DNA from 2 places in the Pseudomonas sp. G7(2022) genome. Region 2 is predicted to be linked to the other one. Evidence: predicted binding sites of a transcription regulator. Region 2 holds the regulator's gene; the other holds the start of a gene.

The links. Region 2 encodes sigma-54, which starts transcription at its own class of promoters, with help from an activator protein. Its sites were predicted from a motif close to ANTGGCATNNANNTTGCTNT; they were not measured.
Positions count from the first base shown of each region.
Region 1: a site for sigma-54 is predicted at 1,541-1,560, ahead of glnK (P-II family nitrogen regulator). Genes of this name have one in related genera too.

Region 1 is NZ_CP109659.1:6,098,221-6,104,444, forward strand. Features, by position in the region: gene NE357_RS28045 (ammonium transporter) at 1-978, opposite strand, end outside; gene glnK (P-II family nitrogen regulator) at 1,016-1,354, opposite strand; gene NE357_RS28055 (accessory factor UbiK family protein) at 1,753-2,013, shown strand; gene NE357_RS28060 (BRO-N domain-containing protein) at 2,415-2,936, shown strand; gene NE357_RS28065 (HigA family addiction module antitoxin) at 2,931-3,200, opposite strand; gene NE357_RS28070 (GNAT family N-acetyltransferase) at 3,785-4,237, shown strand; gene NE357_RS28075 (hypothetical protein) at 4,272-4,442, shown strand; gene NE357_RS28080 (YifB family Mg chelatase-like AAA ATPase) at 4,621-6,108, shown strand.
Region 2 is NZ_CP109659.1:1,005,821-1,012,044, reverse strand. Features, by position in the region: gene lptC (LPS export ABC transporter periplasmic protein LptC) at 1-148, shown strand, start outside; gene lptA (lipopolysaccharide transport periplasmic protein LptA) at 135-680, shown strand; gene lptB (LPS export ABC transporter ATP-binding protein) at 680-1,405, shown strand; gene NE357_RS04400 (RNA polymerase factor sigma-54) at 1,592-3,085, shown strand; gene hpf (ribosome hibernation-promoting factor, HPF/YfiA family) at 3,159-3,467, shown strand; gene ptsN (PTS IIA-like nitrogen regulatory protein PtsN) at 3,479-3,943, shown strand; gene rapZ (RNase adapter RapZ) at 3,946-4,803, shown strand; gene NE357_RS04380 (HPr family phosphocarrier protein) at 4,819-5,094, shown strand; gene NE357_RS04375 (ZIP family metal transporter) at 5,132-6,025, opposite strand; gene NE357_RS04370 (superoxide dismutase) at 6,055-6,224, opposite strand, start outside.

The DNA of each region.
Region 1 (6,224 bases), 1.2 Mb from region 2:
CAGTGCGCCCATCGGGCCCACGGTACCAGCAGCCGGAGTGATCGCGACCAGACCGGCAACGACGCCGGATGCAATACCCAGTGCGCTTGGTTTGCCGTGAGTGATCCACTCGGCGAACATCCAGCCCAGTGCGGCAGCGGCGGTCGCGATCTGAGTCACCAGCATCGCCATGCCGGCGGTGCCATTGGCGGCCGCAGCGGAACCGGCGTTGAAGCCGAACCAGCCGACCCACAGCATGGCCGCGCCCATCAGGGTGTAACCGAGGTTGTGCGGGGCCATCGGGGTGGTCGGGAAGCCTTTGCGCTTGCCTAGTACCAGGCAGGCAATCAGACCGGCCACACCGGCGTTGATGTGCACCACGGTGCCGCCGGCGAAGTCGAGTACGCCCCAGTCCCACATCAGGCCGCCGTTGCCGGACCAGACCATGTGCGCGATCGGTGCATAGACCAGGGTGAACCAGATGCCCATGAAGATCAGCATCGCGGAGAACTTCATCCGCTCGGCGAACGCACCGACGATCAGCGCCGGGGTGATGATCGCGAAGGTCATCTGGAAGGTGATGAACACCGCCTCAGGGAACAACGCCGCAGGGCCGGTCAGGCTCGAAGGTGTGACACCGGCGAGGAACGCCTTGCCCATGCCGCCGAAGAACGAGTTGAAGTTGACGACGCCCTGCTCCATGCCGGTGGTGTCGAACGCAATGCTGTAGCCATAAATGACCCACAGGATGCTGATCAGACCGGTAATGGCGAAGCACTGCATCATCACGGAAAGAATGTTTTTCGACCGAACCATGCCGCCGTAGAACAGCGCGAGGCCGGGAATGGTCATGAACAGCACGAGGGCTGTGGAGGTGAGCATCCAGGCGGTGTCGCCGGAGTTCAGGACTGGAGCTGCCACTTCGTCTGCCGCCATGGCCAGGCCGGGCATTACGATAGACAACAGGGCTCCTAGCCCTGCGAATTTACGCAGAGTCATATTGTTTTCTCCTGGGGCGTTGGGTTTGTGGCGGCGTTTAGATTGCGTCGGTATCGGTTTCGCCGGTACGGATGCGGATCGCCTGTTCCAGATTGACCACGAAGATCTTGCCGTCACCGATCTTGCCGGTGTTGGCAGCCTTGGTTATCGCCTCGATAACCCGATCCAGATCCTTGTCGTCGATGGCAACGTCGATTTTCACCTTGGGCAGAAAATCGACCACATACTCCGCGCCGCGATACAGCTCGGTGTGACCCTTCTGCCGACCGAAGCCTTTGACTTCAGTAACGGTAATGCCCTGCACGCCGATTTCGGACAGCGACTCGCGCACGTCGTCCAACTTGAACGGCTTGATGATGGCAGTGACTAGCTTCATGAAACTCTCTCCCGAATTGGTGGACTTGCCCCAGGAAAACAAACCCGACTCAAGTCTAAGCGCAGTGCCTGGCTTTGTAACGCTTCGTTGTCGACGCCAGCTAACCGCTCCAGACGAAACTCCCCGCTCCGTCTGCCGCACTGCATTCGTCACAGCGACTGCATCAGTGCATGGGTCGAAGGTGACTAAGCAGAAAGCTTGCCATCTCGCCAAAAACCACTGATTTCAATCCCTTGGCCGCTGTCGCAGATGCCATCACCCAAATGGCACACGGGATACGCACAACAACGGTGCGCAGCCGTGCATCCCATTGCGCGAAAAGCGTGCATCCGTGCCTGCGCCAATGACTATAGACACTGCGTGATACACTGCCGGCCATTGTTTCCAGGACATATCCCATGCTCGCGCCCAAAGACTTCCTCGACGCCCTGAGCGGCACCGCCTCCCGCCTGTTCAGCGGCGACACGCCCTTGCCAAAAGCCGAAATCGAAAGCCAGTTCAAGATGCTGCTGCAGAGTGCCTTCAGCAAACTGGACCTGGTGAGCCGCGAAGAGTTTGACAGTCAGATGGTGGTGCTGGCGCGCACTCGCGCCCGGCTTGAGAGCCTTGAGGCGAAGGTGGCTGAGCTGGAAGCGAAGCTGACGCCCCCGGCTGAGTAACACCTCGTTTCTTTGTGAATGCGGTCCCTTGTGGGAGCGGGCTTGCCCGCGAATGAAGGTCGGAACGACCTTCCCGCCATTCAGGATTCGCTATCGACTCTCGGCAGAATCCTACAGCTTGCAACCCCGCCGTCCGATTGCGTCGTGAAGCCCTGATTCCTAAGCTCACCCAATGCTGAATGTTCAGCACTGGGTTTGGCGACCCGGCAACATTTGACGCAGCGCGATGATGTTCGAACGAGGGAAATACTCCCACCTCGAATTATGGCGGCTGTGCGTGGGAGACCTTCGGGTCTGCCGGTTTTCGAATGTCCCGGTTCGCCAATCCGCGCATAGCTGCCACCCTCTTTGTTTGGCGACGATCAGAGGCAGCTTTCTTCACCACATTCGAGAACCGAGTCATGGACGAAAGCTATTTAATTCCCAACGTCTTCATCCGCCACAAACTCCACCTTCACGCCCTTCTTATCCAGAACCAACCTTGGTTCTCCGCCCGCGACCTGGGCCGTCTGCTGCACATTTACCTCAACGAACGCATGCTGCGAAAACTCGACCCCGACCAATACCAAACCCGCAAAACCCTGATCCACAACCAGATCGAAAACACCCTCCTGATCAGCGAATCCGGCATCTACGCCCTCCTCGTCTATCACTACTGCCCCGAATACCGTGCCCTGCGCGAATGGCTCACCCATCAGGTCATCCCCACCCTGCGCGACGCCCAGCACCCCACCACAAGCGAACGCCCACAGCTAAGCCTTCTGAATTGGCCCGAGATGTCGTTGAGTTTGCTGCACTGGAATAACCAGCCGTGGATTCGGTTGCAGGATGTGCCGTTGATGGTGGTAGAACGGGAAAAGCTAAAGCGCCCAGAACCGGGCACTTGGTGGAAGAGGGCTTCGCGGATGCTGCAATCGCTATAGGCCCGCATGCCGGAGCTGGGCCCTGCGTAAATCGTAAGTCGACTGAAGACTCATCCAGAACTCAGGTGTGGTATTGAGGTGGATGGCCAGCCTGATTGCCAGATCGGCGCAGATCCTGAGCTGGCATTTCACAAGCTTCTCGATCTCGGTTTCAGGCCAGTTCGTGGGCATGGCCAAGTCCATGACAGGCATGCCCAACGGCTCCATGAACTCCTTATTCAGAACCTCGCCGGGATGAATCGAGCGCATACCATTGCGGTTCATTTTTCGCCTCCAGAGGCTGTATTGAGTGGTCAAACTGGAGCATCCGACTTTGCGATACAAGACCGTCGAGTCGCTTTCGCTGGCGTCCTACAACTATTAGGGCATGCCCCTACAAAAATCGGCGTCTACGCCTGGTTATGCAGTCCTTACACCTGTCATTACATTGGCAAACGAAAATGCACCCATCAGGATGGAGGTCTCTGTGAAGGATAAAAAGAGGAAGACAAAGCTACTTCTGATTGTTGAACTACACCTTGAAGCACTCCGACTGGCTGGAAATATGTCAGCCAATCAACGGAGGTTTATTGAAGTCGCCCTTACGTGCGGACCTGAGCTTGAGCCAAGCGGCTTGTTGGCGGGCAGAAAATCCTGAATCCGTCCAAACCAACGTCCTTCACTTACGTAAGTACCGTCCTACAAGGACTGTCCCCCATGCCTGATTACGTGAGTATCCCTGCCTTCGCTACCTTCTGCGGCCTGATCCAAACAGAACACAGACAATGCGAAGAAAAGGAAAAGGTACCGAGCTCCGTAATCAGACACTCAAATCTGAAGCCCGCAAACTTGCACACCGAACCGTATCTATGGACCCGGAAGCATTAGCGGCCGGGGTGGATGCAACATCACTCGGAATTGAGCCAATTACTCCTGTAGCAATCAATGCATACCACCAGTGGAGCGGGCCCGTGAGCTATCCATGGGATGACGTGCTGAAGTGGAAAACCAAAGACGCAAAGGGTCTGGACCTAGCTTTTTGGTACGAAGGAGAACTGTGCGGCTTGTGTTACGCAACTCCGCGCAAAAGCACGATCTGCATAAAAATCATCCTTTTGCAGGGACGAACTGGCAGAACCCACACCTTGCGAGGCTGGATCGCACCCATGGCGCTACTGACAACTGAATTCTACGCACGGAGACTGGGATGTACTGAAATCGAGGTCCAGGAACCTGACTCTGGCGCCATCCCTTACTACCAAAAACTTGGCTTTCATTTCGATACAACCGACCGCCTTGTCTTTCCACTGGACGACCAATAAGATCGATTCATTCCTCCAGACACGAGAGGTGTCTATGAAACAGAAGAAGCGGAAAAAACAGCCGTTACTTGCATCCAGGCTTCGTGTAGAAGCGCCCAGTTTGGCCGATACGATTTCTGCCAGTCAGCGGCACTTTTTGAAGGTCGCCGCGACCTATGGCAAAGAATTGGAGCCAGATGGCTGGCTCGCCGGTGGCGGAACCTGAATCCCGAATTAAAAGACCGCCTAGTTGGCGGTTTTTTTACGCCTGACGATTAATCATTTCGACTCCAGCAACATCCAGTGAAGGTTTGCCCAGGCAGCCGTCCCTCCAACACTCTCCTCCCCGACTACCCTTAAAAAACCCGCAGGAAGCGGCCCCCGATTCAACTCAAGGAACGACCATGTCCCTCGCCATCGTCCACAGTCGCGCCCAGATTGGCGTGGATGCCCCCGCTGTCACCGTTGAAGTTCACCTCGCCAATGGCTTGCCCTCGCTGACCATGGTCGGCCTGCCCGAAGCGGCGGTGAAGGAGAGCAAGGACAGGGTGCGCAGTGCGATCATCAATTCCGGGCTGCAGTTTCCGGCGCGGCGGATCACGTTGAATCTGGCGCCGGCGGATCTGCCCAAGGATGGCGGGCGGTTCGATCTGGCGATTGCACTGGGGATTCTGTCGGCGAGTGTGCAGGTGCCGACGTTGACGCTCGATGACGTGGAGTGTCTGGGTGAGCTGGCGTTATCCGGCGCAGTGCGGGCGGTGCGTGGGGTGTTGCCGGCGGCGCTGGCGGCGCGCAAGGCCGGGCGGACGCTGGTGGTGCCGCGAGCGAATGCCGAGGAGGCTTGTCTGGCCTCGGGACTGAGGGTGATCGCGGTGGATCATCTGCTGGAGGCCGTGGCGCATTTCAATGGGCATACACCGGTCGAGCCGTATGTCTCGGACGGGCTGATCCATGCCGCCAAACCCTATCCCGACTTGAATGAGGTACAAGGCCAACTGGCCGCCAAGCGGGCACTGCTGATTGCCGCCGCCGGTGCGCACAATCTGCTGTTCAGCGGGCCACCGGGGACGGGCAAGACGTTGCTGGCCAGTCGTTTGCCGGGCTTGCTGCCACCGCTGGCCGAGAGTGAAGCGCTGGAAGTGGCGGCGATTCAATCCGTCGCCAGCGGGGCGCCCCTGACTCACTGGCCGCAGCGCCCGTTCCGCCAACCGCATCACTCGGCCTCCGGGCCGGCGCTGGTCGGAGGCAGCTCAAAACCGCAACCCGGCGAAATCACCCTCGCCCACCACGGCGTATTGTTTCTTGATGAACTGCCCGAGTTTGACCGCAAGGTGCTGGAGGTTCTGCGCGAACCGCTGGAATCCGGCTGCATCGTCATCGCACGGGCCAAGGAACGGGTACGGTTTCCCGCACGATTCCAGCTGGTGGCAGCGATGAATCCCTGCCCTTGTGGATATCTTGGCGAGCCCAGCGGCAAGTGCTCGTGCACGCCGGACATGGTGCAGCGCTATCGCAACAAGTTATCGGGGCCGTTGCTCGATCGGATCGATTTGCACCTGACGGTGGCGAGGGAAGCGACAGCGTTGAACCCGGCGGTGAAACCGGGAGAGGACAGCGCCAGCGCAGCCACATTGGTCGCCGAGGCCCGCGAGCGTCAGCAAAGACGCCAGGGCTGTGCCAATGCGTTTCTCGATTTGCCGGGGCTGAAGAAGCACTGCAAGTTATCCACAGCCGATGAAACCTGGCTGGAGACGGCGTGCGAAAGACTGACCTTGTCGCTGCGCTCGGCGCACCGGCTGCTGAAGGTCGCACGGACGTTGGCGGATCTGGAGAAGCGTGCGGATATCAATCGGGAACATCTGGCCGAAGCGTTGCAGTATCGGCCACAGTAGAGTAGGGACACGAACGCGGATTGAATAATCGGAATTTAAATCAGCTTTGATTGACGTAGAAGATCGGAGAGCAATTTTGATTGGTACCGCTTGATCTCACTTCTGCTATCTTCAGT
Region 2 (6,224 bases):
CCCTCAGCAGCAATATGCGCAGACCCAGCAACCCGTTAGAATCGACGGCGCTGGCGGTGTATCGACCGGCGTGGGAATGAAAGCGTATTTGAAGGAAAGCAGGATACACCTGCTATCGAACGTAAGAGGACAGTATGAGGCTCGTTAAAACCCTCCCTATTTTGCTCAGTCTGGGCGCAGCACTGGGAAGCGTGAGCGCCTGGGCTCTGCCGAACGATAGTCAGCAACCGATCCGCATCCAGGCTGACGACGCTCAGCTCGATGACAAGAATGGCATCGCGACCTATAAGGGCGATGTGATCATCACCCAGGGTTCGATGATCGTCAAAGGCAACACCGTGACCATGACCCGCGCGCCTAACGGTGACATCGACGTCGTGACTTCGGTGGGCAACCTCGCCTACTTCGAGCAGCTGCAGACTGCCGGTGATGCCAAACCCGTCCAGGGCTGGGGCGTGACGATTCAGTACCACGCTGCGCAGAACCGCGTCGTGCTGATCGACAAGGCAAAAGTCGTCGACAAGGACAACAACACCACTCAGGGCGAGAAAATCGTCTATGACACGGTGAAAAAACTGGCCAGCGCCGGTCGAGCCACTGGCAGCAAGGTCACCGAAGCGCGTCCGCGCATCGACATGGTGATCCAGCCGAAGAAGAAAACCGACGAGAAAACCCAGTAATGGCAACTCTGAAAGCTCAGCACCTGGCCAAGGCCTATAAAAGCCGCCAGGTCGTGCGCGACGTCAGCCTGTCGATTGACAGCGGTCAGATCGTCGGTCTGCTCGGCCCGAACGGCGCCGGCAAGACCACGTGCTTCTACATGATCGTCGGCCTGGTTCAGGCCGATCAGGGTCGCGTACTGATCGACGACCTGGACGTCAGTCACCAGCCCATGCACGGTCGCGCGAAAGCCGGTATCGGTTATCTGCCGCAGGAAGCGTCGATCTTTCGCAAACTGTCGGTCGCCGACAACATCATGGCCATCCTCGAAACCCGTCAGGAGCTCGACAAGGCCGGTCGTCGCAAGGAGCTGGAAAGCCTGCTGCAGGAATTCCACATCAGCCACATTCGCGACAACCTCGGCATGAGCCTGTCCGGTGGTGAGCGCCGCCGCGTGGAGATCGCTCGCGCACTGGCTACGGCGCCGAAGTTCATTCTGCTCGACGAACCATTCGCCGGTGTCGACCCGATCTCCGTGGGCGACATCAAGCAGATCATCCACCACCTCAAGGCCAAGGGCATCGGTGTGCTGATCACCGACCACAACGTCCGCGAGACGCTGGATATTTGCGAAACAGCCTACATCGTCAACGACGGCCAACTGATTGCCGAAGGCGACTCCGCGACCATCCTCGCCAACGATCTGGTGAAGGAAGTGTACCTGGGTCACGAGTTCCGCCTGTAAGCGCGACGGTATTCGAGCGGCCGTCCGGGTGCTGTAACGTTGAAGCGCATTTTTATAGGCTTTTATTGTTACAGCGCTCTAGGCAAACACGACAGTTTCAGGCATATAATTTGCTTAAGTTTGGCGCTCCGGCGCCCTGTAGTGGATGGCGCATAGCGCCGGCGAATAAGGTGTTAAGCCCCTGCCATGAAACCATCGCTAGTCTTGAGAATGGGCCAGCAGCTGACGATGACACCGCAGCTGCAACAGGCCATCCGCCTGCTCCAATTGTCGACCCTGGATCTGCAACAGGAAATCCAGGAGGCGCTGGAATCCAACCCGATGCTCGAACGCCAGGAAGACGGCGACGACTTCGACAATTCCGACCCGCTGGCCGACAACGCCGAACAGAAACCCAACACCGAGATCCAGGAACCTTCCTATCAGGAAACCGCGCCGACGGTCGACAATCTCGAGGACGGCGAATGGAACGAGCGCATCCCCAACGAACTCCCTGTGGACACCGCCTGGGAAGATGTCTACCAGACCAGCGCCAGCAGCCTGCCCAGCAGCGATGACGACGAGTGGGATTTCACCACCCGCACCTCTGCCGGTGAAAGCCTGCAAAGCCACTTGCTGTGGCAACTGAACCTGGCGCCGATGTCCGACACCGACCGCCTGATCGCTGTCACCCTGATCGACTGCATCAACAATCAGGGCTACCTCGATGAAACCCTCGAAGAAATTCTCGACGCATTCGATCCGGAACTCGACATCGAGCTGGACGAGATCGAAGCCGTCCTGCACCGCATCCAGCAGTTTGAACCCGCCGGCATCGGCGCCCGCAACCTGAGTGAATGCCTGCTGCTGCAATTGCGCCAGCTATCGACCAAGACCCCCTGGCTGGCGGAAGCCAAGCGTCTGGTCACCGATTACATCGACCTGCTCGGCAGCCGCGACTACAGCCAGTTGATGCGGCGCATGAAGCTCAAGGAAGATGAACTGCGCCAGGTCATCGAACTGGTCCAGAGCCTCAACCCGCGCCCCGGCTCGCAAATCGAGTCCACCGAAGCCGAATACGTGGTACCCGACGTGATCGTGCGCAAGGACAACGAGCGCTGGCTCGTCGAGCTGAACCAGGAATCCGTGCCACGCCTGCGGGTCAACGCCCAATACGCCGGTTTCGTGCGCCGCGCCGACACCAGCGCCGACAATACCTTCATGCGCAATCAGTTGCAGGAAGCCCGCTGGTTCATCAAGAGTCTGCAGAGTCGCAACGAAACCCTGATGAAGGTAGCCACTCAGATCGTCGAACATCAGCGCGGATTCCTGGAGTACGGCGACGAAGCCATGAAGCCACTGGTGCTGCACGACATCGCTGAAGCGGTGGGTATGCACGAGTCGACGATTTCCCGGGTGACCACGCAAAAATTCATGCATACCCCGCGGGGCATATATGAACTGAAATACTTTTTCTCCAGCCATGTCAGCACCTCCGAAGGCGGCGAATGCTCGTCCACGGCGATCCGCGCGATCATCAAGAAACTGGTCGCCGCGGAAAATCAGAAAAAGCCGTTGAGTGACAGCAAGATCGCTGGTTTACTGGAGGCACAAGGCATTCAGGTGGCTCGCCGCACCGTCGCCAAGTACCGCGAATCCCTGGGAATCGCGCCTTCGAGCGAACGCAAGCGGTTGATGTAAGCCACGTTACAGCGTTCCAGTGGCAGGCTCTTCGGCCTGCCGCTTTATGCACTGGCAACGAAGGAGAAGCTGTATGCAAGTCAACATCAGTGGACACCAACTGGAAGTTACCCAACCTCTCCGTGAGTACGTTGAGCAAAAGCTCAAGAGGCTTGAGGGACATTTCGACAAGATCACCAACGTGCAAGTCACGATGTGCGTCGAAAAGCTGAAGCAGAAAATCGAAGCCACGCTGCATATTCCCGGCAACGAGGTCGTCGCAAACGCGGAACATACCGATATGTACGCAGCGATCGACGCGCTGACCGACAAGCTTGATAAACAACTCAAAAAGCATAAGGAAAAGACCCAGAGCCTGCTCCAGGGCGCTACCGGTCGATAACCCCCACCCCCATGATCCGACTTGAAAGCATCCTGACCCCCGGCCGTTCCCTGGTGAACGTGCCGGGCGGCAGTAAAAAGAAAGCCCTCGAACAAATTGCCAACCTGATCGCCCGGGAAGTCCCGGATCTGGAGATGCAAGATGTCTTCGAGGCGCTGATTGCCCGTGAAAAACTCGGCTCGACGGGTTTTGGCAACGGCATCGCCATTCCCCACTGTCGCCTCAAGGGCTGTGAATCGCCCATCAGTGCCCTGATGCACCTGGAAGCCCCAATAGATTTCGATGCCATCGATGGCGCACCGGTCGACCTGCTGTTCGTGTTGCTGGTCCCGGAAGCTGCCACCGATGCGCACCTGGAGCTGCTGCGCCAGATAGCCAGCATGCTCGACCGCAAGGAAGTGCGCGAGAAACTGCGTCGCGCCACGACTAACGAAGCCTTGTATCAGGTTGTCCTGGACGAGCAAAACGGGCACTAAACATGCGCTTGATCATCGTCAGTGGCCGTTCCGGCTCGGGCAAAAGCACCGCACTGGATGTCCTTGAGGACAACGGTTACTACTGCATCGACAATCTGCCGGCCGGCCTGTTGCCGGAGCTGGCGGAGCGCGCGCTGATTCATACTGAACTGTCTCAACCACTGGTCGCGGTGTCGATCGATGCACGCAACCTGCCAAGCCACCTCTCGCGCTTCCCGGAATTGCTTGAAGAAGTTCGCAGTCGACACATCCAGTGCGACGTTCTGTACCTGGACGCCGACGAAGAAACCCTGCTCAAGCGTTTCTCGGAAACCCGTCGCCGTCACCCGCTGAGCAGCGCCAACCGTTCGCTGGCCGAGGCAATCGACGATGAAACCGCCCTGCTGGGCCCCATCGCCGATCTGGCCGACCTGAAGGTCAATACCACCAATCTGAACCTGTATCAGTTGCGCGACACCATCAAGCTGCGGCTGCTGAACCAGCCTGAGCCGGGCACGGCATTTCTGGTGGAGTCGTTCGGTTTCAAACGCGGCATGCCGGTGGATGCGGATCTGGTGTTCGATGTACGCTGCCTGCCCAACCCGTACTGGAAACCGGAGCTGCGCGCACAGTCCGGGCTCGATGAGCCGGTGGCCGAGTATCTGGCGGCGCAGCCGGAAGTCGAAGAGATGTTTCAGGACATCTACGCCTATCTGTTCAAATGGCTGCCGCGCTTCGCTGCGAGCAATCGTGCCTACGTGACCATTGCCATTGGCTGCACCGGCGGGCATCACCGCTCCGTCTACCTGACCGAACGTCTGGGTCAGGCCCTGCAGAAAACCCTGAAAAACGTCCAGGTCCGCCACCGCGACCTCAGCTAAAGGATTCACACCGCGATGCCTGCTCTGGAAATCGAAATCATCAACAAACTGGGACTGCATGCCCGGGCGTCGGCAAAGTTCGTGGGCGTGGCGGGTCAGTATCCCGACTGCACGATCAGAGTAGGTCGCACCCCCGAAACCACGGTTGATGGCAAAAGCATCATGGCGATGATGATGCTCGCGGCCGGCAAGGGCACCAAAATCTACCTGAGTACCGAGGGTCATCAGGAACAGGAAGCCATGGATGCACTCGTCGCCCTGATCAACAACTACTTCGACGAAGGCGGCTGAAAGTCCATTGTGGCGAGAGCGGTCTCTCTCGCCATACTTATCCCAACGCCGTATCCATCACCATCATCAGACAGAAACCCATCAGCAATCCCAGACTCGCCAGCTTGTCGTGACCATTGCGTCGCGACTCCGGGATCACTTCGTGGGTCACCACCAGCAACATTGCCCCGGCCGCCAGCGCCAATCCCAGGGGCAACAACAATTCCGCCAGGCTGACCAGCCACGCACACAGCAGGGCGAACACCGGTTCGACCAGACCTGAGGCCGCCCCGATCAGAAACGCATTGACCCGCGACATCCCTGCCCCGGCCAGCACCAGCGCAATCACCAGCCCTTCCGGCACGTCCTGCAAGGCGATACCCATCGCCAGGCTGTCAGCGTCCTGCATGCCGCCGCCAGCGCTGACGCCGACGGCCATGCCTTCCGGAATGTTATGGGCAATGATGGCAAACACGAACAGCCAGATCCGCGGGGGAATCACCGGATGCTCGACACTGCCGATCAGCATCTCCGGTGACGCGCCGGACAACTTGCGGTCCACCAGATACAGGCCGAAAGCACCGAGCATGATGCCGAAACAGATCAGACCACTGGCGCCCCAAGGGCTCAGCCCCAGGCCTTCTGCGGCGGCAATCCCCGGCACGATCAGCGAAAACGCGGTCGCCGCCAGCATCACGCCAGCGCCAAACCCCAACAGCGTATCGCCTAACACCTGAGGCATGTTGCGGATCACCAGCACCGGAACCGCCCCGAGTGCCGTACCAAGAGCGCAGATCGCACCGCCCTGCAATGCCCGGGACAGTTTCGGCTCCAGGTTCAGCCATTCGAGTCCGTGAGCCACCAGCAAGGTCATGCCCGCCAACAGCAGCAGCGACCCGAATGCGTAACGGAACATACGCCCACTTCCGATCGCCAGTGTTTCAGTGCCCATAGTCAGCCCTGGAGTGTTTTATAGACGACCTAAACCAGCGCAGCCTGATAACGCGCAGCGACTTCAGGCCAATTGATCACGTTGTAGAACGCGCTGATGTATTCCGGGCGGCGATTCTGATAACGCAGGTAGTAGGCGTGTTCCCACACGTCGAGTCCGAGAATCGGCGTGTGGCCGCTCATCAGCGGGCTGTCCTGGT